DNA from 3 places in the Glutamicibacter endophyticus genome. Region 1 is predicted to be linked to each of the others. Evidence: predicted binding sites of a transcription regulator. Region 1 holds the regulator's gene; each other region holds the start of a gene.

What was found. The regulator LexA, encoded in region 1, represses DNA repair genes until DNA is damaged. The targets are predictions, from matches to a motif close to TCGAACANNTGTTCGA.
Region 2: ACJD00_RS02110 (LexA family protein) is a predicted target of LexA. The motif match lies at 6,145-6,160, and genes of this name have one in related genera.
Region 3: uvrA (excinuclease ABC subunit UvrA) is a predicted target of LexA. The motif match lies at 7,590-7,605, and genes of this name have one in related genera.

Annotation. Positions count from the first base shown of each region.
Region 1 covers NZ_CP174200.1:1,148,073-1,157,649, reverse strand. Annotated here, with positions in the region: gene ACJD00_RS05500 (MFS transporter) at 1-33, opposite strand, end outside; gene ACJD00_RS05495 (SseB family protein) at 57-938, opposite strand; gene priA (bifunctional 1-(5-phosphoribosyl)-5-((5-phosphoribosylamino)methylideneamino)imidazole-4-carboxamide isomerase/phosphoribosylanthranilate isomerase PriA) at 1,098-1,835, opposite strand; gene ACJD00_RS05485 (hypothetical protein) at 1,859-2,008, opposite strand; gene hisH (imidazole glycerol phosphate synthase subunit HisH) at 2,010-2,645, opposite strand; gene hisB (imidazoleglycerol-phosphate dehydratase HisB) at 2,648-3,268, opposite strand; gene ACJD00_RS05470 (histidinol-phosphate transaminase) at 3,296-4,402, opposite strand; gene ACJD00_RS05465 (LysM peptidoglycan-binding domain-containing protein) at 4,479-4,829, opposite strand; gene lexA (transcriptional repressor LexA) at 5,091-5,807, shown strand; gene ACJD00_RS05455 (glycoside hydrolase family 76 protein) at 5,804-6,838, opposite strand; gene ACJD00_RS05450 (ATP-dependent DNA helicase) at 6,857-8,848, opposite strand; gene hflX (GTPase HflX) at 8,841-9,577, opposite strand, start outside.
Region 2 covers NZ_CP174200.1:418,002-427,578, reverse strand. Annotated here, with positions in the region: gene ACJD00_RS02130 (Y-family DNA polymerase) at 1-1,235, opposite strand, end outside; gene ACJD00_RS02125 (response regulator) at 1,492-2,163, opposite strand; gene ACJD00_RS02120 (ATP-binding protein) at 2,172-4,052, opposite strand; gene ACJD00_RS02115 (TrkH family potassium uptake protein) at 4,084-5,478, opposite strand; gene ACJD00_RS02110 (LexA family protein) at 5,712-6,128, opposite strand; gene ACJD00_RS02105 (SDR family oxidoreductase) at 6,237-7,091, shown strand; gene ACJD00_RS02100 (NAD(P)/FAD-dependent oxidoreductase) at 7,112-8,392, opposite strand; gene ACJD00_RS02095 (hypothetical protein) at 8,566-9,577, shown strand, end outside.
Region 3 covers NZ_CP174200.1:2,076,724-2,086,300, forward strand. Annotated here, with positions in the region: gene ACJD00_RS09685 (uridine diphosphate-N-acetylglucosamine-binding protein YvcK) at 1-361, opposite strand, end outside; gene rapZ (RNase adapter RapZ) at 373-1,266, opposite strand; gene uvrC (excinuclease ABC subunit UvrC) at 1,276-3,213, opposite strand; gene ACJD00_RS09700 (lysophospholipid acyltransferase family protein) at 3,216-3,872, opposite strand; gene ACJD00_RS09705 (HAD hydrolase-like protein) at 3,884-4,591, opposite strand; gene uvrA (excinuclease ABC subunit UvrA) at 4,673-7,576, opposite strand; gene ACJD00_RS09715 (GntR family transcriptional regulator) at 7,891-8,268, opposite strand; gene ACJD00_RS09720 (MBL fold metallo-hydrolase) at 8,349-9,002, shown strand; gene ACJD00_RS09725 (methyltransferase domain-containing protein) at 9,009-9,577, opposite strand, start outside.

The sequences.
Region 1 (9,577 bases):
AGGCTGGCTTAGGATCTGCCAGTACCGTTTCATGCCCACACTATCTTTGTCCTTTCTTAGTGTGCCGTGCTCATCAAACTCAGTTCCATCGAGTCCACTGCTTCGGCGAAGTGAACATCTTGAGCAAGTTCCGTATGGATCTGGCGGGCCGTAGCTTCGGCCAGTTCCTTCGGTGTTCCATGTCGGAAAACCAGTTGTACGTTCAGTTCGGGGCCAACTCCCCCGCCGCCGACAACCGCGCCATCACGGTCGCGGCTGGCCACACCTCGGCCTGGGCCCAGGCGTACCGAATCAATCGTCTGATGCTCGGCAACCACCTGGCCGATGACCTCCGCCAGGGATTCGTCGCGATAACTTGGCACCCAGGGCACCTGTTTCGCCAGCGTCCACACACCCGGACGGCGCAGCACGAACGTGAATTCACTACCGGGGTTCATCACCAAGAGCTGAGCTTCCTCGCTGACCGCGGAGAGCGCCGCCCGAGGTGCGTAAACTGCGACCGGACGCGCCTGCGGGTGCCATGCCTGCAGATCGTCCACCGTGGTAAAGATCGGCAGTGCCATACGTCCGTCGGGCGCCTTGATTTTCACCAGCGCCATATCGGCTTCCTTATCGGACGCGAATCCGTGTTCGGTCATCGCTTCCTCGCCGAGCTGAGCCACCACGGCAACAAATACGCGTGCGTTGGCCAGCGCCGCATGCACGCCCGCTTCATCACCGGTTCCGGCACGAAGCGCCTGTATTGCGGCCACCACGTCCGGGTTCGCGAGTCCGTCATCCTGATCGAAATTGTGCAGCGGGTTTCCCTCGCCGCTGAGGTCTCGACCTTCCCAGCTTTGTCCCGCAGAATCGCTCGGTTCACCGGCTCTGGCCAGGGCCGCCGCGATATGTCCGGGCAGGTGGCGCTGCGGGGTTTGCTCTGGGTTGTGACTGCTCATGGCTCCATGCTATCGGTCGGGGCAAGCGGCGAGGTTGTCCTTGCGGCTGAACTCATAGTGCGCTGCGCCACGCACGGTCCTAAGAACGGCTCAGGCCGACAGCGCACCTGTCATGCGCTGCCGGCCTGAGCCGAAATGCTGGGGAATTCCCCTCTGAGGCTAAGGTCGTCCGGCGACGTCGAGCGCCTGGGGCAAGGTGAACTGCCCCGAATAGAGGGCCTTACCCATAATCGCGCCTTCAACACCGGCAGGAACGAGTTCGCGTAGCACGCGCAGATCTTCCAGCGAGGAAATACCGCCGGAGGCGACGATAGGCTTATCGGTCTTGGCGCAGAGTTCACGCAACAGCTCGACGTTCGGTCCGCGCAGGGTGCCGTCCTTGGTCACGTCGGTGACTACGTACCGCGCGCATCCGGCATCCTCCAAACGCGCCAGCACCTCCCAGAGGTCTCCGCCTTCTTTGGTCCAGCCACGTCCGGCCAAGGTCGTGCCGCGCACGTCCATCCCCACGGCGATCTTGTCACCGAAGCGCTCGATGGCGCGGGCGGTCCATTCCGGGTTTTCCAACGCTGCGGTACCCAGATTGACGCGGGTAGCCCCAAAATCCAGGGCGCGCTCCAGCGAGGCATCGTCGCGGATGCCGCCGGATAGTTCGACGTTGATCTTCAGCTCTTCGGCAATACGCTGCACGATCTGGGTGTTATGCCCTCGGTCGAAAGCGGCATCCAAGTCCACCAGATGCAGCCACTGTGCCCCGTCGTTCTGCCAAGCTAATGCGGCCTCGAGTGGGTCGCCGTAGCCGGTTTCGGAGCCGGCTTCACCCTGCACCAGACGCACCGCCTGTCCCCCGGCGATGTCTACGGCGGGCAACAGCTCAAGAATGGGTAGCTCGCTCATTGCTTGTCTTCTCCTTGAAGTTCTTAGTACGTCAGGGCCCAGGCGGCGACAACTGCGGTCACGGCCAGCACCCAAAGGGCAATCTGCCAAGAAATATGTGCGCTCTGCTTACGTAGCGATAGCGCTCCACCGCCGAGGAATCCGGCGAGTCCGAGAAGTACTACGGACCACATATTAGAGGCTCGCCAACCAGTTGCGCAGTAGCTTCTGGCCGGCCTCTCCGGACTTCTCCGGGTGAAACTGCACAGCCGAGAGCGGGCCGTTTTCTACCGCGGCCACGAAATCGCTCCCGTGGTTTGACCAGGTCACCTTCGGCGGAGTCATCGCCGGCTGCGTTACGTCAAACGCCCAGTCCAGCACCGCATAGGAGTGAACGAAATAGAAACGCTCGTTTTCGATGCCCTTGAAAAGGTTGCTCCCTTCGGCAGCCTTCACGGTGTTCCAGCCCATGTGCGGGATGACATCGGCCTTCAGACGCTCGACCACGCCAGGCCATTCACCGAGGCCCTCGGTTTTCACCCCATGCTCGACGCCCCGTTCGAAGAACACCTGGTGTCCCACGCAGATGCCAAGTACCGGCTTACCGCCGGCAATGCGCCGACCGATCCAACGCCATGACCCGCTGGCCTTCAGTGCGTCCATCACGGCGGCAAAGGCTCCCACCCCGGGCACCACCACACCGTCGGCGTCCTGAATCGCCTTCGGGTCAGCGGTTAGTTCGACGTCGGCCCCGGCGGCCTCCAATGCACGGACCGCGGAGCGAACGTTGCCAGAACCGTACTCGAGTACGACGACCTTCTTTGCAGTCATGCTTACAGTGCACCCTTCGTCGACGGGATTTGGTCACCCATGCGGGCATCGGGTTCAGTTGCCTCGCGTAGCGCCCGGGCAAAGGCCTTGAACTGTGCCTCGACAATATGGTGCGGGTCGCGACCTGAAAGTACCTCGATATGCGCGCAAATCTGGGCGTGGAAGGTAATCGCTTCAAAGGCATGGCGCGTCATGGAACCAGTGAAGTGCCCGCCGATGAGGTGGTACTCCTGACCGGCCGGCTCGCCCCCGTGGACGAGGTAAGGGCGCCCGGAGACATCTACAACGGCACGTGCCAGCGCCTCGTCCAAGGGCGCATAGGCGGTACCGAAGCGACGGATACCGGCCTTGTTGTCTAAGGCCACGCGCAAAACTTCGCCGATGGTGATCGCAACGTCCTCGACGGTGTGGTGCACGTCGATATGCGTGTCCCCGGTCGCGCGGACTGTCAGGTCGATCAGCGAGTGCTTGGACAGCGCGGTGAGCATATGGTCATAGAACGGAACGCTGGTGGAGATCTCGCTGGTGCCGGTCCCATCGAGGTCCAGTTCCACAAACACGGAGGATTCACTAGTCACGCGTTCCATGCGTGCCCGACGTGCGCCAATCAGTTCGGCAGTCATTATTTCCTTTGCGGTAGTTCGTTCTCGCTAGTTCGCTGCGTCCAACAGCTCGGCCAGTCGGTCGAGGAAGGCCGTCGTCTCGGCTTCGGTACCGGCCGTCACGCGCAAAGTTCCGGGGATCCCGTTGTTTCGCACGATAATGCCTGCTTCCAGAAGTCCCTGCCAGATGGCCTCTGGATCGTCGAGCCCGCCGAAAAACACAAAATTCGAATCGCTCACCGATGGCTTGAGCCCAAGTTCTTTGAGTCGTTCCACGATCCGGTCACGCTGCACCTTGATGGCTTCGACTTCCGCCAAAAGTAGATCCACGTTCTTCAGCGCAGCAATGGCAGTAGCTTGGGTGACCGCGGAAAGGTGGTACGGCAGACGTACCAGACGGATGGCATCGGTGACCTCGGGCGCGGCCGCAAGATAGCCCAGTCGAGCACCAGCAAGGGCGAAAGCCTTCGACATGGTACGCGTTACGATCAGCCGTTGGCGATCGGCAAGCAGGGTCAGCGCCGAACGCGTTCCAGCCAAGGAGAACTCGGCATAGGCTTCGTCGACAACGACGATGGCGTTGGTTTCGGAGCACGCCTCATATACGGCCTCGATGACATCTAGCCCCAACGCCGTACCGGTTGGATTATTCGGCGAGCAAAGGATGACAATATTGGGTCGGTGCTCGCGCACCTGGGCTGCTGCCGATGCGGCGGTTAGTTCGAAATCTTCATCACGGGTCCCGGCGATGAAGGTGGTGTCGGTGCCACTGGCAAGCAGCGGATACATCGAATAGGTCGGAACGAAGCTCATTACGCTACGTCCTGGACCACCGAATGCTTGCAGAATCTGCTGAAGGATCTCGTTGGACCCATTGGCCGCCCAGATATTGTCGGCGGCTAACTCGTGACCCAGATAGTCGGCGAGACGTTCGCGGAGTTCGGTAAATTCCCGGTCTGGATATCGGTTCAGTGTGGTTGCCGCTGCCACTACCTCATCGCTAATGGCCCGAACTACTGCCTCGGGCAATGGATGGGTGTTCTCGTTGACGTTCAGCTGAATGGGCACGTCGATCTGTGGCGCGCCATAGGGAGAAAGCCCTCGGAGATTCTCGCGTAAGGGCAGCTGACTCAAAAGTTCACTGCGGTCATTCACGGTTTAATTCTAGTCGCGTAGTGACCTCCCGCTTCAATCGAGGTCGCTACTAGGTAATAAACCGCACTTCAACAGGCTAGTCGAGAACCGGGATCTGCAGGGTGTCGCCCGCCTGAATCGCGCCGTACTCGATGGAGTTGATCTCACTGATGTACTGCATAGCGGAGTAGATATCGTGCTCTCCGGCGTGTTCACGAGCCAGATCCCACAGCGTGTCTCCAGGAATCACGGTCACTTCAACGAACTCTTGCCCTTGCGGCGCGGCGGAACTGGCCTGTGCGGAATTGAAGAACATGGCCACGGAGAAAGCCGCGGCGACGGTCAGCGCAAATACGGGGATTCCTACCAGCACGGCCCAACCGCGACGATTGATCTTGATCTTCAAGGGAGCGGCCTTGGTGGTGGCGTCCAACGCAAGAGTACCCATGATGTTTTCTCCTCATGTGTGGCTACGAGTGATCCGAGTTCGAATTCGAACAACTAGTTCGAACATGTATTCGGAAGTAGTACATCTGTTCTAACACCGCTCGATCGACGTTGTCCAGACACCTTCGAACAAATCTTTGAAAGAGGAGTCATCTTCTACTAAGATTTCGAAGTAATCGAGCAATGGAAACATCACAGCATTCGGCCCCGACAGTTTGTCTTTCACCGGCGGGATCAGAAGGCTTAGGGAAGGCAGAAACTCATGTCAGCATCGCAACGCACTCCGCGATCCAACGCTCGATCCCTGACTATTCGTCAGAAGAAGATTCTCGAAACAATTCAGCGCGCTATCGGGAAGAATGGCTACCCGCCATCAATGCGTGAGATTGGCGACTCGGTCGGACTGGCAAGCCTCTCAAGCGTGACGCATCAGCTGGGGCAGTTGGAAAAGTTGGGCTACATCAGACGTGATCCGCGTCGTCCGCGAGCCATGGAGATCCTCCTTCCATTGCAGCTAAGCGAAGATGGATCGGCACCTGCACCGGCAGCCGAGGAACCCAGCCCGGCAGAAGAGTCCAAAGTCATCGAGCTCAGTACCTCGGCTGATACCACGATGGTTCCGCTAGTAGGGCGTATCGCCGCCGGTGGCCCGATCCTGGCCGAGCAGACCGTAGAAGACGTCTTCTCGCTCCCTCGGCAGTTGGTCGGTCATGGCGAACTCTTTATGTTGCGAGTCTCGGGCGATTCAATGGTTGATGCTGCCATCTGCGATGGCGACTGGGTTGTCGTGCGTCGGCAGCAGACCGCCGAAAACGGTGACATTGTGGCGGCGTTGCTCGACGAGGAAGCAACGGTCAAAACCTTCCGGCAGCGCGATGGGCATACGTGGCTGTTGCCGCAGAATTCCCGTTACGAGCCAATTCTGGGCGACAGTGCCGCCATTATGGGCCGCGTTGTTTCGGTGATGCGCTCGCTCTAGGCGTTCGGTATCGAGGTCGCCGGGCTCAACCGGCACGCGGCGTTGAAAATCATCCAGCGCTGCACGACCGCAGATAGTTCAATCTCCTGCCGTTCCACCAGCGTTTGCGCGGTGCTGCGCACCATCTGCGCCGCCTTATCGCGCACCTCGGAGGGAAGTCGCCGGTCACCTGCGGACAGTGCCAAGTAGCGGCACAGGATGCCGGTAAATAGTGCACCGTCGCCGGCCGCCGAGATCGGCAAGGAGCCGTGCTCGTCAGCCAATTCACGACGAATCGCGTGAATCAAGTCGGCCGCACGCGTCAGATCCTCGGGCATACCCAAGGCACACAGCGTGGCCAGAGTTGTGCCCTGGTTGTAGGTGTAAATAGCCGGTTCGAGATCTACGGCGTCATCCTTCAGACGCAGACCATCGAAGTAGAGGCCGCGAGCCGTGTCGAACAGATGCTCATTGAGCCACTGCATCAGCGCGCGGGCCGCCGTATAGCGTCCGGTACGAACAAACAAAAGCGCGGCCGGGCCGTTGGCCGGCGTATTTTTGAAGTCTCTTGAGCGATTCCAGTAAATTCCGCCACCCAAACGGTCATCTCCGGCCGCTGCTAGAACCCGACCCAGCTGATGGACCGCCAGGGAAGCCAACGGGGCCCGTTGCCCCGGAAGAGCTGCGGTGAGGCGTTCCAGACGACGCGCCGCCAACGCAAGCCACGCCATGTCGTCGTAGAAGGCATTCGGGAATTTGCCGAGATTACGCAAGAAGATTCCGCGTAGCAACGCCTTAGCCCGCCGGATTTCCTGCATCGCCCGGAGCCGCTCCCCTGATGCAAGCCACAGCTCGGCATCGTCAACGATCGCATCCAAATAGTGCGCCTGCCACCAGTAGTTCCAGGGCCCTAAGTCGCGAATGTGCCGGGTATCGTCTTGCCTATCGTGGCTTCGTCCAATGAATGTACCGGGTAGTCCGGCGAGGTGACGTCCAAAGCGCGCGTGTGTATCGCGGGCCGCGCCGGCGGCAAGTGATCGAAAGGACTCCACTGGAACCTCACCGTTTCTCTAGGGCTTGAGGCGCTTCAGCACACCGAGGATCGTCTTCTTATCGACGGTAGGCCACATCGGCGGTAACGAGCCCTTCAGGAAGGTTCCGTAGCGTGCGGTGGCCATACGGGAGTCGAGCACTGCCACAACACCCTTGTCGTTAACCGAACGGATCAAACGTCCGGCACCCTGTGCGAGACGAATGGCCGCGTGGGTGGCCGAGACTTGCATGAACCCATTCCCGCCATGCCGGGCAATATCCTCGGTACGCGCCTTGGAGATGGGGTCGTCGGGGCGTGGGAAAGGAATCTTGTCGATAATCACCAGTCGACAGGAGTCGCCCGGGACGTCGACGCCCTGCCAGAGAGTCATCGTGCCGAACAGGCAACTATCGCGGTCGGCGGCAAATTGCTCCACGAGCGACTTCATGCTGCCTTCACCCTGGCAGAGGATCTCAGTGTCCAAACGAGGGCGTAGGATCTCGGCTGCTTCCTCGGCGGACCGTTTAGAAGTAAAGAGCACCAATGCCCCACCGCCCGAGGCGGCGATGAGGTCCTCGATCTCGTCGAGGGTTTCGGCCGAGAGCTGGCGACCAGGCTTGGGCAGGTGTTTCGCCACGTAGAGAATGCCCTGTTTGGGATAATCGAAAGGACTGCCGACGTCCACGCCCTCCCAGCTCGGGGCACCGGCACCCATCAACCCCAATGATCCGGCAACGGAATCGAACTGCGCACCAATGGCTAGGGTGGCGCTCGTCAAAACCACGGTGCGTCCGTCGAACAACCCTTCACGGAGCTTGCCAGCCACCGACAACGGCGCGACATTGAGGGTGGCCGGGGTGCCCGGGTCAGATTCTACGTAGCCGCGACCATCCACGAACTCACGGGGACGGGTCGTATAGAGCACTTCGCGTCGCTCTTCGGTCTCCAACATGCGAATCGCATCATCCATAATGGCCTGCAGCTGGGAACGAGCCGTCTGTCGCCCGCCGTCGGCCGGGGCGTTAGCCTCGGGTTTAGTCAAGGCGAGAACCAAGCGGGACTGCTCGACGATGTCGTTCAGCGCGATGCCCATCTCCTCCGGCAATCCCTTATCCATCAGGCCGGTGGGGATGCCAGTCAACGACTTTTCAAGTTTGTGGGCCGCCTTGGTGAGTTCATCGACGTTCACCGCGCAGTGACGCTTCGCCCCGCCAGCGGCGGTCAGCACCATGCGAGCAGAAAGCGCGCCAGCGACCGAAGAAGTCACGCGGTCCTGAAGCTCATGTGCCTCATCAATGATGGCCACGTCGAAATCCGGAAGCACGTTCAGCCCCTCGAAGGCCGAGACGGCGAGCAGGGCGTGGTTGGTAATCACCACATCCGCTTCCGAAGCACGGGCGCGCGCCATTTCCGAGAAACATTCGTCTGCCATCGGGCATTTTTGCGATCCTAGGCACTCCATGGCGGAGACGGAGACCTGCCGCCAGGCCTTATCGCTGACCCCGGGAACCAACTCATCGCGATCCCCGGTTTCCGTGCGTTCGGCCCATTCACGAAGTTTCATGACTTCATTAGCCAGCGGCGAGTACACCGTGCCAGAGGCCGCGGGTTTCTCATCCATGGAAAACAGCGCGCCCTCGTCTTCATCCGGGTAGCCGCCGCCGAGCTTATATTGGCACAAATAGTTCGAGCGTCCCTTGAGCAAGGACACATCCATGGGGCGCGAGAGCTTGCCCTTGAGCGATTCGAGCAGACGCGGCACATCACGTCCGACGATCTGAGACTGCAACGCCAACGTGGCGGTGGAGACGATCACGGGTTTTGGCGAGGTTTGTGCATAAGCCAGCGCCGGAATCAGGTAGCCCATCGACTTACCCGTTCCGGTACCCGCCTGCACCAGCAGATGACGTTCTTCGTCCAACGCCTCAACGACGTGTTTGACCATCTCCTGCTGACCGGGGCGAACCTGCCCACCCATGGATTCCACGGCGGCTTGCAGCAGCCCAAGGGCCTGCTCTTGCTTATCCATGAAGGTTGTACGGCTCCAATTCCGCCGCGAGGGATTCGCGAACCTTGACGATCATGCGAGTGCCGTCTTCACGATGCTCGCTTTCCAAAATTTCCGACTGGTCGCGGTGCAGTTTCGAGACCAAATCACCACGGTCATAGGGGATCAGGACTTCAAGCTGCACACTGGGCCGCGGAATCGAGGCACTAATCAACTCGAGAAGCGCATCAATGCCTTCGCCAGTGTGGGCCGAAACCGCAATCGAATTCGATTCGCGATTGCGTACCCGTTCGATCACAAACGGATCGGCGACGTCAGCCTTGTTCAGCACGATGATTTCCGGGATATTCAACGCGTCAATCTCGGAAAGCACGGTGCGTACGGCACGGATCTGCGCTTCGGGGTCCGGGTGCGAGGCATCCACCACGTGCAGGATCAGATCCGAGTCGCCGATTTCCTCGAGCGTTGAACGGAATGCTTCGACCAACTGAGTCGGCAGGTTGGAGACGAAGCCCACCGTGTCGGCGAGCGTATAGCCCATCCCGTCGGCGGTTTGGGCCTGGCGCACAGTGGGATCCAGGGTCGCAAACAGCGCGTTTTCAACCAGGACCCCAGCGTTCGTCAGGCGGTTGAGCAAGGAAGATTTGCCCGCGTTGGTGTAACCGGCGATAGAGACGGCCGGCACTTCATTACGTTTACGGCTTGCGCGCTTGGCTTCACGTGCGGGCTTCATCGCCTTGATTTCACGCC
Region 2 (9,577 bases), 730 kb from region 1:
CGGTCGGCCGCCAGGCCAGCCACGCCAAGACCGATGGCTTTAGCCCCAAAGCGCGCCGATACTTGTTGCACCACCGAGCCAACGGACTCTCCCTGAGCTTCTTGGTCACCCGCGGTGTCTTCGAGCCCCAGTTCCAGCTCCTCAGGTCCGGGCTGGTCGGTGAGGCCGGAGAGGATCACCCCGCCGCGCACATAGTCACGGCCGGACTCCATCAGTTCGTTCATCGCAGCAACGGCGGTACGGGTGAGGAAAATCGGGTCGCGGGTGGGGCGCCCTAGTCGGATTTGAGCACTCGGGAAAGAGCCTTGTCCACCAGCGAAACGACTAGTTCCCGCGGTCACCGTCAAAAGTGTTGCGTAACGTCCTTCGGCTGCCAGCCGTGCGGCAGCCTTCTGCGCATAGATGCTCATGACCTCGCCCATTTCGGCGCGGCTTCGTACGGGTGACGAGAATGATCGAGTAAACATCACCTGCCCGCGGTCGGCGTGCTCTTCGATGGGACCGATGCAACGCTGCCCGCGCAATTCCAGCACCGTACGCTTGAGCACCACGGAGAATTTCTTGCCGATCAGTTGAGGATCTGCCTGCCGCAACTGCGCGATGCTCTCGATGCCCAGACCGGCGAGTTTCTGGCCGGTTTTGCGCCCGACACCCCAGACTTCGGTGGCTGGAACATGCCGCTGAATTCGTTCGACCACAGCTGGGTCCATTAAGTCGAGTACGCAGACCCCGCCCAGCTCATCATTGTGCTTGGCAATATGGTTACTGAACTTGGCCAGCGTCTTGGTTGAGGCAACGCCAACGCACACCGGCACCCCAATGCCTTTCCAAATGGCCGAGCGAATGTCCGACGCGGTGGAGTGCGCTTGCTCAAGCGTTCCTCCTAGACCGACGAATGACTCATCAATTGAGTACACCTCTTGCCAGGTTCCATAGCGGGCGAGCAGTTCCATCACCCGCGCGGACATGTCCCCGTACAGTTCGTAATTACTCGAGCGAACCGCTAAGCCATGGCTGTCGATCAACTGCCTGACCTTGAAGAAGGGCTCACCGGTCGTGATTCCCAACGCCTTGGCCTCCTGCGACCGTGCAACCACGCAACCGTCGTTGTTCGAGAGCACCACTACCGGGCGACGCCGCAATGTCGGGTCGAAAGCACGTTCGCAGGAGACATAGAAGTTATTCACGTCCACTAGCGCCACATGACCGGCGCCCGACATGCTTTGTGTACTCACGATGACTCCTCCTGCCGCACTACCTCGGCCAGTGTAGCCCCCAGACCCGACAGGTTCCCGACCTAGGTATCGCACCACACCGGGCCGGCCACCGGGCCCTGCGTTCTTCCTAGCAGCACGATTCGGCAGCTAAATTGTCCGGCCCGGTCACACAGGCTCCGACCATCCAAATGTGAAGCCATAGCATCTGGCAACTGGCATTAACGTAGGTATTTGCCGCTGCGTTCCTACCCCGCGGGCGAATCACAACGAGTGGTTAGGGAGTAAAGCGGTAACCCATGCCGAGTTCGGTTCGGATGTATTCCGGATTCGCGGGATCTGCCTCGAGCTTGGTGCGCAGTTGCGAGATATACACCCGCAGATAGTTCGATTCTTCTCCATATTCGGGACCCCACACGGTTCGCAGTAGTTCGCTGCGCCCGATCAGCCGGTGCGGCGCGCGGGCTAAGGCCTCCAGCAGGCGCCATTCCAGCCTAGTCAGGCGCACCAATTCCCCATCCACGCTCACCGAACGCGCCGAAAGGTCGATCCGCACGCGTTGATCGCCGGTGACCACCACGGCATGGCCGGTTTCTGGGGCGTTGCGCCGCAACGCGGCACGCAGTCGTGCCAGCAGTTCGTCCATGGCGAAGGGTTTGGTAACAAAATCATCGGCACCGCGGTCTAGGGCGTCGACCTTGCTATGCGATTCATGGCGAGCAGAGACGACGATGATCGGGACGGTGGACCAGCCTCTGATCCCATCGATAACCTCGGAGCCATCGAGATCGGGCAGGCCTAGATCCAGCAGGACGAGATCTGGATGCTCATCCGCGGCCAGCTGCAGAGCGTGCCTTCCGTCGGCCGCGTGATAGGTCCGGTAACCGCGGGCCCTCAGGTTCACCAATAGGGCACGGGCGATCTGTGCGTCGTCTTCTACTACGAGCACGCTGGGATTCACGAGATCTCCTCAGTCAGGGGAAGGCTAAAAATCATGGTGGCACCGCCACCGCTGGTGTCCCGGACCTCGACACGTCCGCCCATCCCTTCGGCAAGACCCCGGGCCACGGCCAGTCCTAAACCCAGACCCGCGGTGGCGTTGCGGTCGCCGCGGCGTTGGAAGGGTTGAAAAATGTTCTCCTTCTCGTGCTCGGGCACGCCAGGTCCATGATCGATAACATGCAGGTGCACCTGCTGCTCGTCCCATGTGGCACGCAGGTCCACGCGCTGGCCACCACCATGGCGGGCACCATTCTCCACGAGGTTGGCAATAACGCGCACGGCAAGTCCGTAGTCCCCGCTTACGGCGGGACAATCTGCAGGAATCTCTATATCTAGGTGCGAATCACCCAATTGTCCGCTGAGGTCGCGACGGGCCGAGGCCACGAGATCTTCCATCTGAAGCGCGCCGCGATGCACCACGAGGTGTCCCGCCTGAATTCGGCTCATACTCAGCAGGTCCTCGATACGTTCGCTGAGTTTATCGGCCGATTCCTCGACGGTGGCCAGCAGTTCGGCCTTGTCCTGTTCGGTGAGCACCACGTCGCTCAGTCTCAGGCTCGAGGCGGAAGCCTTGATACCGGCCAAAGGTGTTCGCAAATCGTGGGATACGGCAGCGAGCAGGGCCGTGCGCATGGCGTTGCCAGCTTCGAGCTCTTGGGCCTGCACCCGGGCATCGGCGAGCGCTTGATGCTGGAGCACCGTGGCGACACGACCGGCAAAGGCCTCCATCACTCCTTGATCGGAAGCATCTTGGGTGAGTCCGTCGATCAGGAGCATATGTTCGGCATCCACAATCACGGTGCTGTCACAGTCAAAAGGGTTGGGTTTCGGCTGCCCGGCGCTGGCCAACACCCGGCGTGCGGCCGGGTCGTCCGCGCGGGTTGCCAGGCTAACGGCATTCAGCTCGAACGAGCGGCGCAACCATTCGAGCAGGGCAGGAACGCTAATGCCCTCCCGGATAACTCCGCCGGAGAGTTCGAAGAGTGTGTCGGCCTGCCGGCGGGCCCGTCCGGCTTCGGCTGTACGCCGCCCCTCGATGGCAACCACGCGGGCGACTCCGGCCGCGACCAGCAAAAACAGGCACAGCGCAGCGACATTGAGCGGTTCGTGGATGTGCCACTGTCCGGTGGGCGCGGTGAAGAACCAGTTCAACAGCAAGGTGCTAGTCAGCGCGGCGGCCAGTGCGGGCCACCAGCCACCGAGCAGGGCGACGAAGACGACCACGGTGAGCTGGCAGAGAAAGTTCAGCGTCAGCTCCTGCCCGGAGCCTTCGGTGTTCAAGAAGGTGGCGGTCAGCAAGGCCGGCCCGAGGGCCGCTAGACCCCATCCATAGGCCAAACGTGCCCCGTGCGGCCCGTACGGCCGCGGAACCCTGCGCCGAGTAGCCGTACTGGTTGAGTGCGGCAGAATGATCACATCCATTTCTGCACCGGCCTTTGCGAGGCTCGCGGCCAGATCCCGGCGACGAATGCCGCGGGTCGAACGCGAGCGCCCCACCACGATGCGGTCGGCTCGCGCGCTGCGCGCGAAGCCGAGCAATGCGCTGGCTACGTCCTGCCCGATCACCGTATGCCAGGTACCGCCGGCGGCTTCGATGCGCTCGCGCAGCCGCATGAGGTTCTCCCGTTCTTGCTCCGCGGCACCGGGTTCCGGCACGTGCACGGCCATGAGCTCGCCGGACTCTGGTAGGCCGCGCAGGGCCCGCTCGATCAAGCCGCTGGATTCCGCCCGCCCCGAGACGGCAAGTACCGTCCGGGGTGGTTCGCTCGTATCGCTCATCCCTAGTTCCACCGCGGCCATCTCCTCCTGCTGGCAGTTGTCTCCCCAGTGCATCATATGGTGCGGCAGGTTCCGGGCTGTTGCGACGCTAACCAATGATCGGTCGCTCCTCGGGCAGCCGGTACATCAGCATCTTTGAGCGCAGCGCCAGGGCGGTGGCCACAGTGACCATTCCTACGCGGCCACCGAACATCAACAGAATGATCACCCATTGTCCGGCCGGCGGCAGATCTCCGGTGATCCCCATGGATAACCCGACAGTGGCGAAGGCCGAAACACATTCGAAGAGCACCTCTTCGACCGTGTGGGAGGTTACTCGCAGGAGCACGATCATGCCGACCAGCACCGCGCCGATGCCGAGCAAGACCACGCTCAGTGCCTGACGTTGGACCGATTCGCCAATGGCCCGATTACCCAGCGTGACCTGCTCGTGCCCGCGAATCTGGCTCCACAGGGCGAAAGCCAGCACCAAGAAGGTGGTGACCTTGATGCCACCGGCGGTACCGGCGCTTCCGCCACCGATGAACATCAGCATGTCGGTGACAAGAAGGGATTCGGACGAGGCGTCGGCGTAGTCAATGCTGTTAAAGCCCGCAGTACGCGGAAAGACCGTCAGTCCCAGCGCACCAAGTATTTTGCCGCCGGGCGAGAGATGCCCCAGCGTTTCGCTACGGTTCCATTCAAAGCTGGCCAACGCGAGGAAACCCAGCGCCAGCATAATCGCAGTACCCCATACGGTCAGACGCGTGTGTAACGCCCAGCCTCGATGATCCTCATTGCGGCGCAGCAGCTCGATCATCACGGGAAAGCCGAGTCCGCCGCAGACGATGGCCACACAGATCGGAATGATGATCCATGGGTCGTCCACAAAGCCCATCAGGCTGTCGCTGTATGTAGAAAAGCCCGCGTTGTTAAAGGCCGAGATGGCGTGGAAGACACCGGTATAGATGGCATGCGGGATGTCGTGCCCTGTCGCCCAGAACCGCACAGACAGGACCGCCGCGACGGCCAGCTCAATGCCGATGGTAATTTTGGCAACCAGTAACAGCACATGACGCACATCGCCGAGGTTCAGCGAACGGGTTTCCGTCGCTGCCATCAGTTGCCCGCGCAACCCCAACTTCCGCCGCACCAGCAGGGCCAGCAGCGTACCCAGGGTCATGATTCCAAACCCGCCGATCTGAATCAGCCCGAGGATGACCAACTGCCCGAAGGGCGTCCAATAGGTTGCGGTATCCACCGTGATAAGTCCGGTGACGCATACGGCGGACACGGCGGTGAAAACCGCGGTCAGCGGGTCGGCACCGGAGGGGCCGGTCCGTGCCACCGGTAGCATCAACAGCCCGGCGCCCAGCAACACGGCCACGAGAAAGCCCACCGGAACCAGCCGCACCGGATTGTCGATTTGCCAGCGATTTTGCTTGCGAGGTGCCGAGGGCAGACGCTGTATCGTCGGGGGCTTTGGCCGCTGGTAGGAAGGCACGAAGACGACCTTTCGGGATGCTGCTGGAGTTGGCGACCGGCGTGGGCCGTTCTCTTCCAGTTCAGCGCCACTTCGCGTTGAGCGCCCCGGTTTTTAATGCCCGCTTAATGCCTTGAAGCGGAATCTTGACACCCTATTGATGCACCGTGCCACGGGCATCAAGCTGGCCATCCCAGCGTCCACCCTCGCGCGCGTGAGCCTCCGTTTCGGCGCCGGGTGCATCAACGTGTTAGCTACCGCACATGGTGCAGGCAGCGCGTCACCACCCCGAAGACCTCTAGGTCATCCTGCTCGGCCAGCCACACCGGCAGCGGCGATTCATCGCACAGTAGACCAGTGCGACCGGCGCGTGCGACCCAGCGCCGAACCAGCATCTGGCCGTTGAGGCTGAGCACCACAACGCTGCCATCTTTCACCGGCAGCGAGCGATCCACGATGATCTCGTCCGCGTCGAAGATCCCGGCCGAGACCATGGCCTGGCCCTCGACGCGCAGTATGAAGGTAGAAACTCGGTCGCGCACCAGTAAGCGGTTCAGGTCCAATCCGCCATCGAAGTAGTCGCGTGCCGGTGAGGGAAAGCCCATGGCTGCCACCGCTGCCACAGGGCGATGCCCGGCCTCCTCGGGTTCCGGAATCATCCCCTGTTGCATCACCCCACCCCCTAACTAGAACACATATTCGACCTCAGGGTGATTCTAGCAAGTTCCCACCGCTCGGGGCAGGCAAGGGTCGGCACCTATTCGCGGTAGGTTGGTGCCATGAAGATTCTGCTCGTAGGCTGCGGAGATGTCGCCACCGAAGCCGGCCTGCGGTGGCTCGCCGACGGCCATCAGGTCACCGCCTGGCGGCGCACCCCGGAGAAGCTCCCAACCGGTTTCCACGGGGAACGCGTGGATCTCACCGCGGCCGCCGAGTACCCGCGCATCGATGAGGCCACCGACATCGTGGTGTTGACGCCGGTTCCGGCCGCCCGAAACGCGGAAGGGTACCGGCGTAGCTACCTGCAGGTGGCGCAGCGCCTGATCGCGCAACTGAACTCCCAGGCCCCGCGCCTGCGACGCTTGCTGTATGTCTCCTCCTCGGCGGTGCTCGGCGGCACGGACGGAGCGTGGGTCAACGAATCCACTGAGCTGGCCCCCAGCCGTGAGACCTCGCAGGTGCTCGCGGAAACCGAAGAGCTCCTGCGCACTAGCGGGCTTCCCGTATCGATCCTGCGCGCCTCGGGCATCTACGGTCCCGGGCGTACCCGGCTACTGGATCTGGTGCAAGGCGGCACCGCCGTGCTGCCCACCGGCTCGCACTGGACCAACCGCATCCACCGCGATGACCTGGCCAGCGCGCTAACCCATGTCGCCGCCCTGGATGCACCGCAGGACCTGTACATGGTCAATGACGACGAGCCGGCTCAGTTGGCGCAGGTCTATACCTTCCTCGCCGCAGAACTGGGGGTACCTCTCCCGCCGGAGCAGAACGCCGAGCCGACCGCCCGGCGCGGCGGTGACCGCCGCATTTCCAACGCCCGGCTACGCGCGAGCGGTTGGCAACCGGCATTCCCCAGCTACCGCGAGGGCTACCGCGCCATGCTGGCCGGACAGGGAGTGCGCCACCCCTAGCCACGGCCGCAGCCAGTCGCTTAGAACCCGCGGCGCAACGGATTGAACTGCGCGGCTAACTCCGGCACCGGTTCATCGCCGACGATCTGTGCCGCGAGCATCTTGCCGGTGAGCGGGCCGAGGGCCACTCCCCACATGCCATGCCCGCCGGCCACAAACACGCGCTCGGCGTTCGTCTGCCCCACCAGCGGCAACCCATCGGCGGTGCAGGGACGCGCGCCGACCCACTCCTCGGCCCGTTCCTCCCATTCAATACCGGTATATAACGGTGCAACCGCGGCGACGATGGCCTCGATACGTGCCGGTTCGAGTCGATGGTTCGCGTCACGGAACTCCATCGTCCCAGCGATGCGCAAACGGTCTCCCAACGGCGTGCAGGCCACCCGTTGCGCTGGGAAGTAGATGGGACGACTCGGGAGCTGTTCGGGTTGCACGCTGAACGAGTAACCTCGCCCGGCCTGCACCCTGACCCGCACGCCGAAGTCGCGAGCCAGATCACCCAGCCAGGCCCCGGTAGCTAATACCACCCGGCCCGCGGTCAGCGCCCGGCCGGAGCTACCGATGATTTTCACCTGTCGTGCACCGGCACGCACGTCGGTGACCTGAAGGGCCTCGATGATCTGCCCGCCACGGGCGCGCACGCTGTCGGCGAGCGCCGCCAGAAACCTTGGCGGGTTGATGAAGCGCTGATGTTCAATAGCCACACCGCAGCGCACCTGCGGAGATAAGCTCGGTTCCATGGCGCGCAATTGCGCCGCATCGAGCAACCGGAAGTCCACCGATCCACCACTACGCGAGATCATCTCAAACTCCCGTGCAAGGACTGCCCGGTCGGTCTCGGTGCGGAAGGCTGCAAGAAACGGAGTCGCGGCGCGAGTAGGTTCACTCACCCCGGGTCCTGCCGTGTCTGCCTCGCTGAGCTCGGCGTAGGCCTCCATCCCGGAGCCACCAAGATGGGAGAAGACCGCCATGGCTCGCGCCCACTGCCGGGGCGTGCAATGCCAGCCAAAACCAAGCAAAAAGCGCAGGACCCCAAGGTCAAGTCGCGGCGGAATATACAACGCAGAAGCCGGGTCGAGGATCATCTTCAAACCGCTGCGCAGAATTGCTGGCTCGGCTAACGGCAGGGTGAGCGCCGGGGTCAGCCAACCAGCATTACCCCATGAGGAACCGGCAGCCACCACACCTCGGTCCACCACGGTTACGCGGACCCCATAACGCTGTAAATACCAGGCAGTACTTAACCCAACGATCCCGGCACCGACGATCACCACATGTTCCGGCCCAGCGTCCCTCGCCACGCTCCACGCTCCTTGTGTGCCCGACGCGCCCCACACGGGCGCCTGAGTTCACTCTCGCGCGCCACACGAACTTTGGCAATGGGGTGCGCATGCCACCGAATGGCCAGCCACACCATGGCCCTGCGTAGACTTGAAGTAAACCCCGCACTCGTTCGAAGGACTTTTCGCCGATTATGGCCACACGTAAGACCCCGAAAAAGAAGAACACCTCCACCGGACACCCGGCACGTAGCGCCTCCACTGGCACGGCTCCCTTCGAAGCCGAAGTACGTCAGGCCCTGCAGCCTTTTAAGCAGCAGCTTTTCGCACATTTCCAGCGCGAAGGACAGCCCACTAGCGAAACTCGTGCGGCCTTCGAGGGGCTGACGACCTTGCTGACCGTCCATGCTCAGCTGCGCAAGAGCGTCGACGTGACCACCTTTGATGAGAAGGTGCTCGGGGAGCAGCTCGGACACCTGGCTACTCTGGGCTCCGAAGCCTCGCAGGCCGGCGCCGCGTTGCTCAAGCATTATTTAGTCTTCCTCGGTAACAGCGCGAACTTCGGTGGCTCGGTGGACGATTTCAAGGAGACCTTCGAGTTTCTCTCGCGCATGTCGGGCGACTCCCCCATCGTGGTGCCTTTCATGGAGGACGAGGAGGCCAACGCGGCACTCGAGCAGATGCCCTTTGTCTTTGCCGCACGCGAACTGATCCGCTGGGTGGGCGAAGGGCAGCGAACCGATCCGCAGGGCGTACTGCACGACGAGGAGCTCAGCGGGGCCGCCGGAGCCTTGGGCTTGACGGTGACCGTTGAGTCCAATGCCGAGCAGGAACTCACCCAGCCATGGGAGCCAGCCGACGGCACCGTTGTGGCTCAACTACGTCAGATCCCCCGCCTTGCGGCTCTGTGGGATGCGTTGATCGGCACGGCCATGCTGCGCTACGAGGCACCCAACGCGGTTCCCACCGAATCCCTGCGCGAAGCTCTGCTCGGCAGTGCGGGACCGGGCAGCCGCCTGATTAAGGAACTGATCGCCGAGGTTATCTTCTCGCATGTGCTGCTCAACGCACTGGAGACCGAGGGACAGCGTCAGGTCGCGGAAATGGTCGCCGGGGTGCTCACCAACGCCGCCTCCACCCGACCGCCGCGGACGGAGTTCGCCCTGCAGGTTCCGGTCGCAGAAGACCTTCCCGAAGAACAGCGCC
Region 3 (9,577 bases), 930 kb from region 1:
GAATCAGCAGGTTGCCTACCGCATGGCCGTTCAACGGTTCGGCCATATTCTGCGTGGAGGTAAAGCGATGCTGCATCACATCACGCCAGGTACGCCCCCAGTCGTTGTCGTCACAGAGCGCGGCTAGGGCCATACGCAGGTCCCCGGGTGGTAGCACGTCGAAGGATTCACGTAGCCGCCCGGAACTACCCCCGTCGTCGGCCACGGTCACCACGGCCGTGAGGTCGGTGCTCAGGCGGCGCAGTGCCGAAAGCGAGGCCGAAAGCCCGTGCCCGCCGCCCAACGCGACGATCGACAGGTTACGTTGACCGTCATCGCGGTTCAGCCCCTGGATGGGGATCGGCCCGGTTGCAAATGCCATGATTCGCCTCTTTACTCTCGGCCTAGGTCACGGTGCGTAATGTTGACCCGAACGTTGGGTAGCTGAGCCAGTCTCCGGCCCAGTTCGATGCTCGTGGCCACCGAACGGTGCTTACCGCCGGTGCACCCCACCGCGATGGTGGCGTAATGCTTGTTTTCGCGGCGGTACCCCTCGAAAACGGGCTCCAGGGCCTTGAGGTAGTTCTCGATAAATTCGCCCGTGCCGTCTTGACCCAGTACGTAATCGGAGACTTCGCGATCCTTACCGGTCTGCGGACGCAATTCCGGAACCCAGTGCGGGTTGGGAATGAAGCGCACGTCGGCCACGAAGTTCGCGTCGGTGGGCAGACCGTACTTGAAGCCGAAGCTCATAATGTTCACGCGCAAGACGATCGGGCCGGACTCGCTAAACAACTCGGTGGCCGAACGCACCAGATCGTGCACCGACATGCCGGTGGAGTCGAGCACCAGCTCGGCGGCGTCGCGTAGCGGGGCGGTGACATCGCGCTCGCGCTTGATCCCGTCGACGATGCGCCCATCGCCCTGCAGGGGGTGCGGGCGCCGGCCCTGTTCGAAACGACGAACCAGAACTTCGTCGCTGGCATCCAAATACACCAGACGGAACTTGATGCCGCCGCTGGTCAGCATCGCCAGCGCCTCGCGCAACTCCGGGAACATTTCCTTCGAGCGCACATCCATGACCACGGCGAGTCGCGGAATCGATCCGCGCGAGCGACTCATGAGCTCGGTCAGCGTGCCGAGCAGGGCCGGTGGAAGGTTCTCCACCACATACCAGCCCTGATCTTCGAGCGCATGGGCGACGGTGGTGCGCCCCGCACCGGACATGCCGGTGACAATCACCAGCTCCGATTCGGGAGGTTTGACGGACTCATACTCTGCGGTCATAGTCCAAGGCTAGTCGAGAATTTCACCCGTAGTCATGTTCACTCCGCCCGATGACTTCTCACCCAGCGCCTCGTGAATTGCCGCGGCTAATTTCGGTCCAATTCCCGGGGCCTGCTCGAGTTCCTCGACGCTGGCCTGACGGATCTTCTTCATGGAACCGAAATGCTTGCGCAGCGCCTCGGCCTTGGCACGACCCAGGCCGGGCACCGCATCCAGTTCGGAGGCCGTCATCGACTTGGCGCGCTTGGCGCGGTGGAAGGTGATGGCGAAACGGTGCGCCTCGTCGCGCAACCGCTGCACCAGATACAGCGCCGCCGAGGAGCGCGGCAGAATCACCGGGAAGTCATCGTCGGGCAGCCAGAGCTCTTCGAGCCGCTTGGCCAAGCCCACCACCGGGATGTTCGTAATACCCAAATCGTCCATGGCCCGTTGCGCGGCGGCCACCTGCGGCGGCCCACCATCGACGATGACCAGCGCCGGCGGGTAGGCGAATTTACGCTGTTCGGTGGACTCCACGTCGATCTGGCCGCTGGTGTAGTCGCTCTGCTCGTCACGGTCGCGCAGGTAGCGGCTGAAGCGCCGATGAATCACGTCATACATGCTGGCGGTATCGTCGCGCGCCGCCTCACCGGTGATCGAGAATTTCCGGTACTCGCTCTTCTTCGGCAGCCCATCCTCGAACACCACCATGGACGCGACCACGTTGGTGCCCTGGGTGTGCGAGGCGTCGTAGCATTCGATACGGAGCAGCGCCTCGGGAGCGTCGAGGGCTTCCTGCAATTCCTGAAGGGCCAGCGAGCGGGTGGAAAGGTCCCCGGCGCGTTTGGACTTGTGCAACCGCAGGGCCTGCTCGGCGTTTTCGGTGACCGTTTGGGCTAGCGCGGCCTTGTCGCCACGCTGGGCCACACGCAGCGAAACCTTGGCTCCGCGTAACTCACTGAGCCACTGGGTCAGCTCGGCATCGTCTTCGGGCAGCGTGGGCACCAGCACCTCACGCGGGATCCGGTCGGCGTTATCGGCATACACCTGGGTGAGCAGATGTTCAATGAATTCTGCGGGCGTATGGTCGAGCACCTTTTCCACGACCCAGCCGCGCTGGGCCCGGATGCGCCCGCCGCGCACCTGGAATACCTGCACCGCCGCCTCAAGCTCATCTTCGAAAATTCCGTAGATATCGGCGTCGGTCTGTTCCGGGAGCACCACGGCGTTGCGCTCGAAGACCTTGTTCAGGGCCGCGATGTCGTCGCGGTAGCGCGCCGCCTGTTCATATTCGAGGTTGGCCACCGCCTGCTGCATTTTGGTGGTCAGCTCGCGGGTGAACTTCTTCGCCTCACCGCCCATGAAGGTGCACAGATCTTCGGCACGCTGGCGATGTTCTTCCTCGGTCACGCGCCCAACGCACGGGGCCGAGCATTTGTCGATGTAGCCCAACAGGCAGGGACGGCCCGAGGCCTGGGCCCGTTTGAAAACCCCCGGGGAGCAACTGCGCACCTGAAAGACGCGTAGCAGCGTATCGAGGGTTTCGCGGATGGCTTTGGCCGGATAGAAGGGCCCGAAATACTTCACGCCCTTGCGCTTGTCGCCGCGCATCACCAGGGCGCGCGGGAATTGCTCGTTCATGGTGACCGCGAGATAGGGGTAGGTTTTATCGTCGCGGAACACGATATTGAAGCGCGGGGCGTACTGCTTGATCCACGTGTACTCAAGCTGCAGGGCCTCGAGTTCGGAGCCCACGACGGTCCACTGCACACTGGCCGCGGTGAAGACCATGGTGCGGGTTTTCGGGGTCAACCGTTGCGGGTTGACGAAGTAGGAGGACAGCCGGTTGCGTAGCACCCGGGCCTTGCCCACGTAAATCACCCGGCCGTGTTCATCGCGGAAGCGATACACGCCCGGCTGGGTCGGGATGTCCGAGGTTTTAGGGCGGTAGCTAGCGGGATCGGCCATCGTTACTTCGCGTCGGGCGGCAACTGGTTGTAGGCGGCCACCCGCTCCTGCCCGCTCAGCGCGGCAATGGCATCGACAATCTGATCGGTGGCGCGTCGACGTTCCGGCAGGGGGTGCTTGCGCCCCATCTGCTCGAAGTACAGTGGCTCCCCGAACTTAATGGTGAATTTCGTCGGGCGAATGCCCTTGGCCCCGGCGGGCTGCAGTTTTTCGGTGCCGATCAGTCCCACGGGAACCACCGGGGCGCCGGTGGTGAGTGCCAGCCAGCCCACACCGGTGCGGCCGCGGTAGAGTTTTCCGTCGCGCGAGCGGGTTCCCTCGGGGTAGATGCCAATGCCCTCCCCCGATTCGAGGATCTCAATGAGCGACTCAAGGGCGGCCACCGAGGCGGCCTGCTCCCCGCGTTGCACGGGGATGGAACCCACGGATTCGAAGAAGTGCTTCATCGCCTTGCCCTTCAACCCGGGGGTGGTGAAGTATTCGGCCTTGGCGAAGAAGGAGACGCTTCGTGGGGTCAGCGCCTGAATGATGATGGAGTCCAAAAACGACAGGTGGTTTGAGGCCACGATCAGTGGCCCGTCCTTTGGCACGTTCTCCAGCCCGATGATTTCCGGCCGGCACATGGTGTGCAGCATTACCCGAATGGATGAGCGGGTCATGGTGTAAAGGCTCATGCGTTCGGGTCCTCCTGAAGTTCCTGCGAAGTGTGATCTATGCCGTGACCGTCTAGGCCCAGCAGTTCGGCCAGTTCCGTGGCATCCGCCGCGAGATGCTCGACCGCCGAGAATTCCCCGTCCTGCGCAAATCCCCACAGCACGCCGATAAAGCCTAGTCCATGCGCCTGCGCCGCGTCATGGTCGTAATGACGGTCCCCCACCATCACCGTGCGCTTGGCGTCCACCGCCGAGGTGGCCAAGGCGCGGGCGACAATATGGGCCTTGCTCGTCCCATGCGCCCCGCCCTCGTCGTCGTTGCCGTAGATCGCGTCGAGGTCGCTGTCCAGCCCCTGTACGCGGATCAGTTCCCGGGCGATGGGTTCGGGTTTCGCGGTCGCCACGGCCACGTGCACACCGCTCGCGCGGAGGTCACGCAACAACGTACGAAGGCCCGGGTAGACGCGGGAAGCGGCCATGCCACGAGCGGCGTACTCTTGCCGGTAGTCGGCGATGATCTTATCAAGATTCTGTGCGGTAACGCCCGGGAGTTCCGCGAGCCCGATCCGCAGCGGCGGACCAACCAACGACTCAACGGCGTCCTCCCCCGGATCGGCCACCCCATTGGACCGCAGGGCTTGCCGGATCCCCGAGGTAATGGCTCCCGCCGGGTCCACAAGTGTGCCGTCTAGGTCAAAGAGCACGCAGGCTGTCGAGTTTTCCACGAGCCTATCTTCCCACGAAGCGGCCACCACATGCCCAATTGATGCCTGTGCGGGCATATTTCGGGGGTGGCCGCCACGCTTTTAGCCCTTCGTGGCCGCACTGCCCACCGGTTCGTTGAGAATTTCGGCGAGGAAGGCTCCGGTGTGCGATTCGGGCACCCGGGCCACGTCCTCCGGGGTGCCGGTCGCCAGGATCATGCCGCCTCCGGAACCGCCCTCGGGTCCCAGATCGATGATCCAGTCTGCCGACTTGATGACGTCGAGGTTGTGCTCGATGGTCAGCACGGTATTGCCCTTGTCGACCAACGATTGCAGCACGGTCAGCAGCTTGCGGATATCTTCGAAGTGCAGGCCGGTGGTCGGCTCATCAAGTACGTAGATCGACCGTCCGTTCGAACGCTTCTGCAATTCGGCGGCCAGCTTCACGCGCTGCGCCTCCCCGCCCGAGAGTGTCGTGGCCGGCTGTCCTAGGCGCACATAGCCGAGTCCAACATCCACCAAGGTGTTCAAGTGTCGGGCGATGGGCGTGAAGGCGCTGAAGAACTCCGCGGCCTCGGCAATCGGCATATCCAGCACATCGGCGATGGTCTTGCCCTTGTAATGCACCTGCAGAGTTTCGCGGTTATAGCGCGCCCCGTGGCATACCTCGCAGGGCACATACACGTCGGGCAGGAAGTTCATCTCGATCTTCAGCGTGCCGTCGCCCGAGCAGGCCTCGCAGCGTCCGCCCTTGACGTTGAAGGAGAAACGGCCCGGCTGATAGCCGCGCAGCTTCGCCTCCTGGGTTTCGGCGAACAGCTTACGGACGTGATCAAACACCCCGGTGTAGGTCGCCGGGTTCGAACGCGGGGTTCGGCCAATCGGCGACTGGTCCACGTGCACGACCTTGTCCAGATGCTCGAGCCCACGCACCCGGGTATGCCGACCCGGCACCTGCTTGGCACCGTTGAGCTTATTGGCCAGCACCTTGTACAGGATGTCGTTGACCAAGGTGGACTTACCGGAGCCGGAAACGCCGGTCACCGCGGTGAGCACACCCAAGGGGAAATCCACCGACACGTCGCGCAGGTTATTCTCGGAGGCGCCCACGACGGTGAGCATCCGCGCTGGGTCCACGGCGCGACGGGTCGCCGGCACCTCGATCTGCTTACGACGAGCCAAATAATCGCCGGTCAACGAGCGGGTGTTGGCCTTCAGGCCCTCCACGGATCCGGAGTGCACCACCTCGCCGCCATGTTCACCGGCGCCCGGGCCAATGTCGACAATCCAATCCGCCTCGGCGATGGTGTCCTCGTCGTGCTCCACCACGATCAGCGTGTTACCCAACGACCGCAGGTGCAACAAGGTATCGATCAGGCGTCGGTTATCGCGTTGATGCAGGCCGATGGAGGGCTCGTCGAGCACGTAGAGCACCCCGACCAGACCGGACCCGATCTGCGTGGCCAGCCGGATGCGCTGAGCCTCACCGCCGGAAAGGGTGCCCGCGGCACGCTCCAGCGTCAGGTACTCCAGCCCGACGTCGAGCAGGAACTTCATACGCGCGCCGATTTCCTTCAGCACCTGGGCGGCGATCTTCGCCTCACGTTCGGTCAGCTCGAGGCTGGTGAGGAAGTCACTGGCACTACGCAGGTCCATGGCGGAGACCGCGGCGATGGACTTGCCACCGACCAGCACCGACAAGGATGCCGGGTTGAGTCGTGCCCCGCCACAGGTCGGGCACGGAATTTGCCGCATGTACTGCTCGTAGCGGTCGCGGGCGTGATCCGACTCGGTCTCCTGGTGCTTGCGGTGCACGTAGGAGATGACACCCTCGAAGCCGGTGGAGTATTTGCGTTCGCGACCGAACCGATTGCGGTACTGCACCACGACCTTATGGTCCTTGCCGCCCAGGATCGCGGCACGGGCCTTGGCCGGCAGATCCTTCCAGGCGGTGTCCATGGTGAAGCCCAGTTCGTTGCCGAGGCCCTCGATCAACCGGTTCCAGTACTCGGTGGTGGCCTTGCCCAACGACCACGGGGCGATCGCACCCTCGGCCAGGGTCACCTCGGGGTCCGGAACGATCAGTTGCTCGTCGACCTCGAGTTTGGTGCCGATACCGCTACAGGCCGAACAAGCACCGAAGGGATTGTTGAAGGAAAAGGTACGTGGCTCGATCTCGTCGATGGCCAGCGGGTGCTCGTTGGGGCAGGCCAGGTTCTCGGAGAAGGCCCGGGTACGCTTGGGGTCCTCGGCATCCAGGTCGACGAAGTCGATCACCACGCGACCCTCGGCAATATTCAGCGCCGTTTCCACCGAGTCGGTGAGCCGCTGTCGCACCGAATCATTAATGGCCAGTCGGTCCACGACCACTTCGATGGTGTGCTTGTACTGTTTGGCCAGCTTCGGCGGTTCGGAGAGCTGAATGGTTTCCCCGTCCACGCGGGCACGGGCGAATCCCTTGGAGGACAGCTCGGCGAACAGGTCGACGAACTCACCCTTGCGGGCACGAACCACCGGGGCGAGTACCTGGAAGCGTGTCTTCTCCGGTAGCTCGAGTAGCTGGTCGACGATCTGCTGCGGAGACTGCTTGGAGATCGGCTCGCCACATTCCGGGCAGTGCGGGCGTCCCACACGCGCCCAGAGCAGACGCATGTAGTCGTAGACCTCGGTGATCGTACCCACCGTCGAGCGCGGGTTACGGCTCGTGGATTTCTGGTCGATGGATACCGCCGGGGAAAGCCCCTCGATGAAGTCAACATCCGGCTTATCCACCTGGCCGAGGAACATGCGCGCGTAGGCCGAGAGCGATTCGACATAGCGACGCTGCCCTTCGGCGAAAATGGTGTCGAAGGCGAGCGAAGATTTGCCCGATCCGGAGAGCCCGGTGAACACGATCATTGCGTCGCGCGGCAGATCCAGGTCGACGTTCTTCAGATTATGCTCGCGGGCGCCCTTGACGATCAGGCGCGAAAGATCCAAGGTTTTGCTCTCTGCAGTAGTAGCCACCCTGCCATAATAATCGAAAATTGATTCGAATCGGTGTTCTCTTCAGCACAGTTTTCCGAGGCGGTTCTTCCAACGCGGTGACTTGAGTCCACGAGGTCACCAAGCCGCTGCGGTTCACTACGGGGCACGGAATCACGAACCGTCGTGCAACCGCCTAAGCTCGCGCATTTGGACCACTAGGGTCCCGAAATCTTGGCCCCGGCGCGACAACCCGACGCGGGCAACTCGGCGCGTGGCCCGAAGGTAGTGATAGGCACGCATTGTACTTGCCGATGTCAGGCTTGGCTCCGGCACAGATCCCCGACGCTTGGACGCTAGTCCGGCAGGGAACTAAAGGCCGCACGCAAATACTTCACCGCACGTTCCTCATCCACCGACCACGTCCGGGCCACCCGCGCCAGATCGGCGGCCGCGTCCGAAACCGCCTGCTCGCCGGCCTCGGCGCCGGCCTGCACGATGGTGCCGTGCCGCCCCCTTGTGACCACGGCTCCCTGGGCTTCGAGCTCCTTATAGACCTTCGCCACCGTGTTCACCGCCAGACCGACCTGTCCGGCGAGCGCCCGCACGGACGGTAGACGGGTACCCGGAGCCAAGCGCCCCGAGGCGATTGCACCGAGCAACTGTTCACGGACCTGCTGATAGGGCGCCGTCTCCAATGTGTTATCGACGCTAATGAACTCCAGTTCGCTCACGGGATCCCTTCCTTGCCACATTTGCTTCTCCGCCCCCGAGCCTATCGCGCAGGTCTGCTCGGGAGACGTAGGCTGGAGCCATGGCTGAACTTGTACTTAACGACGTGGTGATTCGCTGGGTCAGCGTCTCCTCGATGAACAATAACGTGTACCTGGTAACCGAGCGGGCGAGCGGTCAACAACTCCTCGTGGACGCCGCCGACGATATCCAAGCCATTGCAGGCCTACTCTCCGAGGCATCGGCGGACGGCCCCAATCCCGAGCTTGTGGGCATTGCGACGACCCACCAGCACTGGGATCACGTGCGGGCGCTTGCCGAGCTGAGCTCCCGGTACCCGGTCCCCACCTATGCGGGCGCTGACGACGTCGCGGGTATCGAGCAGGAATGCGGCATCAAGACCTCGCATCCGTTGCGCCATGGCGAACACATTGAGCTGGGTGACGTGATCATCGAAGCGATTCACCTGCGCGGACACACTCCAGGCTCGATTGCGTACGTGCTACGAGACTCCTCGGGCCAGGTGGTTGTGCTCAGTGGCGATAGCTTATTCCCCGGAGGCGTTGGCAACACGGGCAATGATCCGCAACGTTTCATGTCGCTGTTTACTGACGTCACCGAGCGGGTCTTCGAACGCTTTGATGACGCCACGCTGGTGTTGCCCGGACATGGAGATTCCACCACGCTCGGTGACGAGCGCCCGCACCTGGCTGAGTGGCAGGCTCGCGGCTGGTAAACCGGGTCAGTTTTTGCGGCCCACCATGAAGATCCGGCGAAATGGGAAGTTGGTCAGCAGTTGACCATCGAGGGCCGTGAACGAAGGGTAATGCTCGGCGATCGCCGCACGATAGTCGTCTTCGAAGGCGAGGTAATCCGCCGCGGACAGCGCCGCCTTGACCGGCAGCAACGCCGTGCCGCGCACCCAGCTAAGCACCGGGTCGGCGCCGGTGAGCAACTGCTGATAGGTGGTTTCCCACACGTCGGCCTCGAGACCACACCGAATGAATAACTGCTGGTAGTCGGATGGGTCAGCGACCGCGTCACCGTGGCGCAGGACCCCACGCAACTTCTCGACCCAGCGTGGGCTCTGCGCCACCTCGCGCATGACCGCATGAGACGGTGAGGTGAAGTTCCCCGGCACTTGGATAGCCACCACCGCGCCGGGGGCTAGCTGCCGCAGCCAGCGTTCGAGGTGCACTTGATGCCCGTCGAGCCACTGCAACATCGCGCTCGAGACCAACAGATCGGTACCCTCGGGCACATCCCAGCTGGCCGCGTCGGCCAGGGCGAAGCTGAGATTCTCGGCTGCTG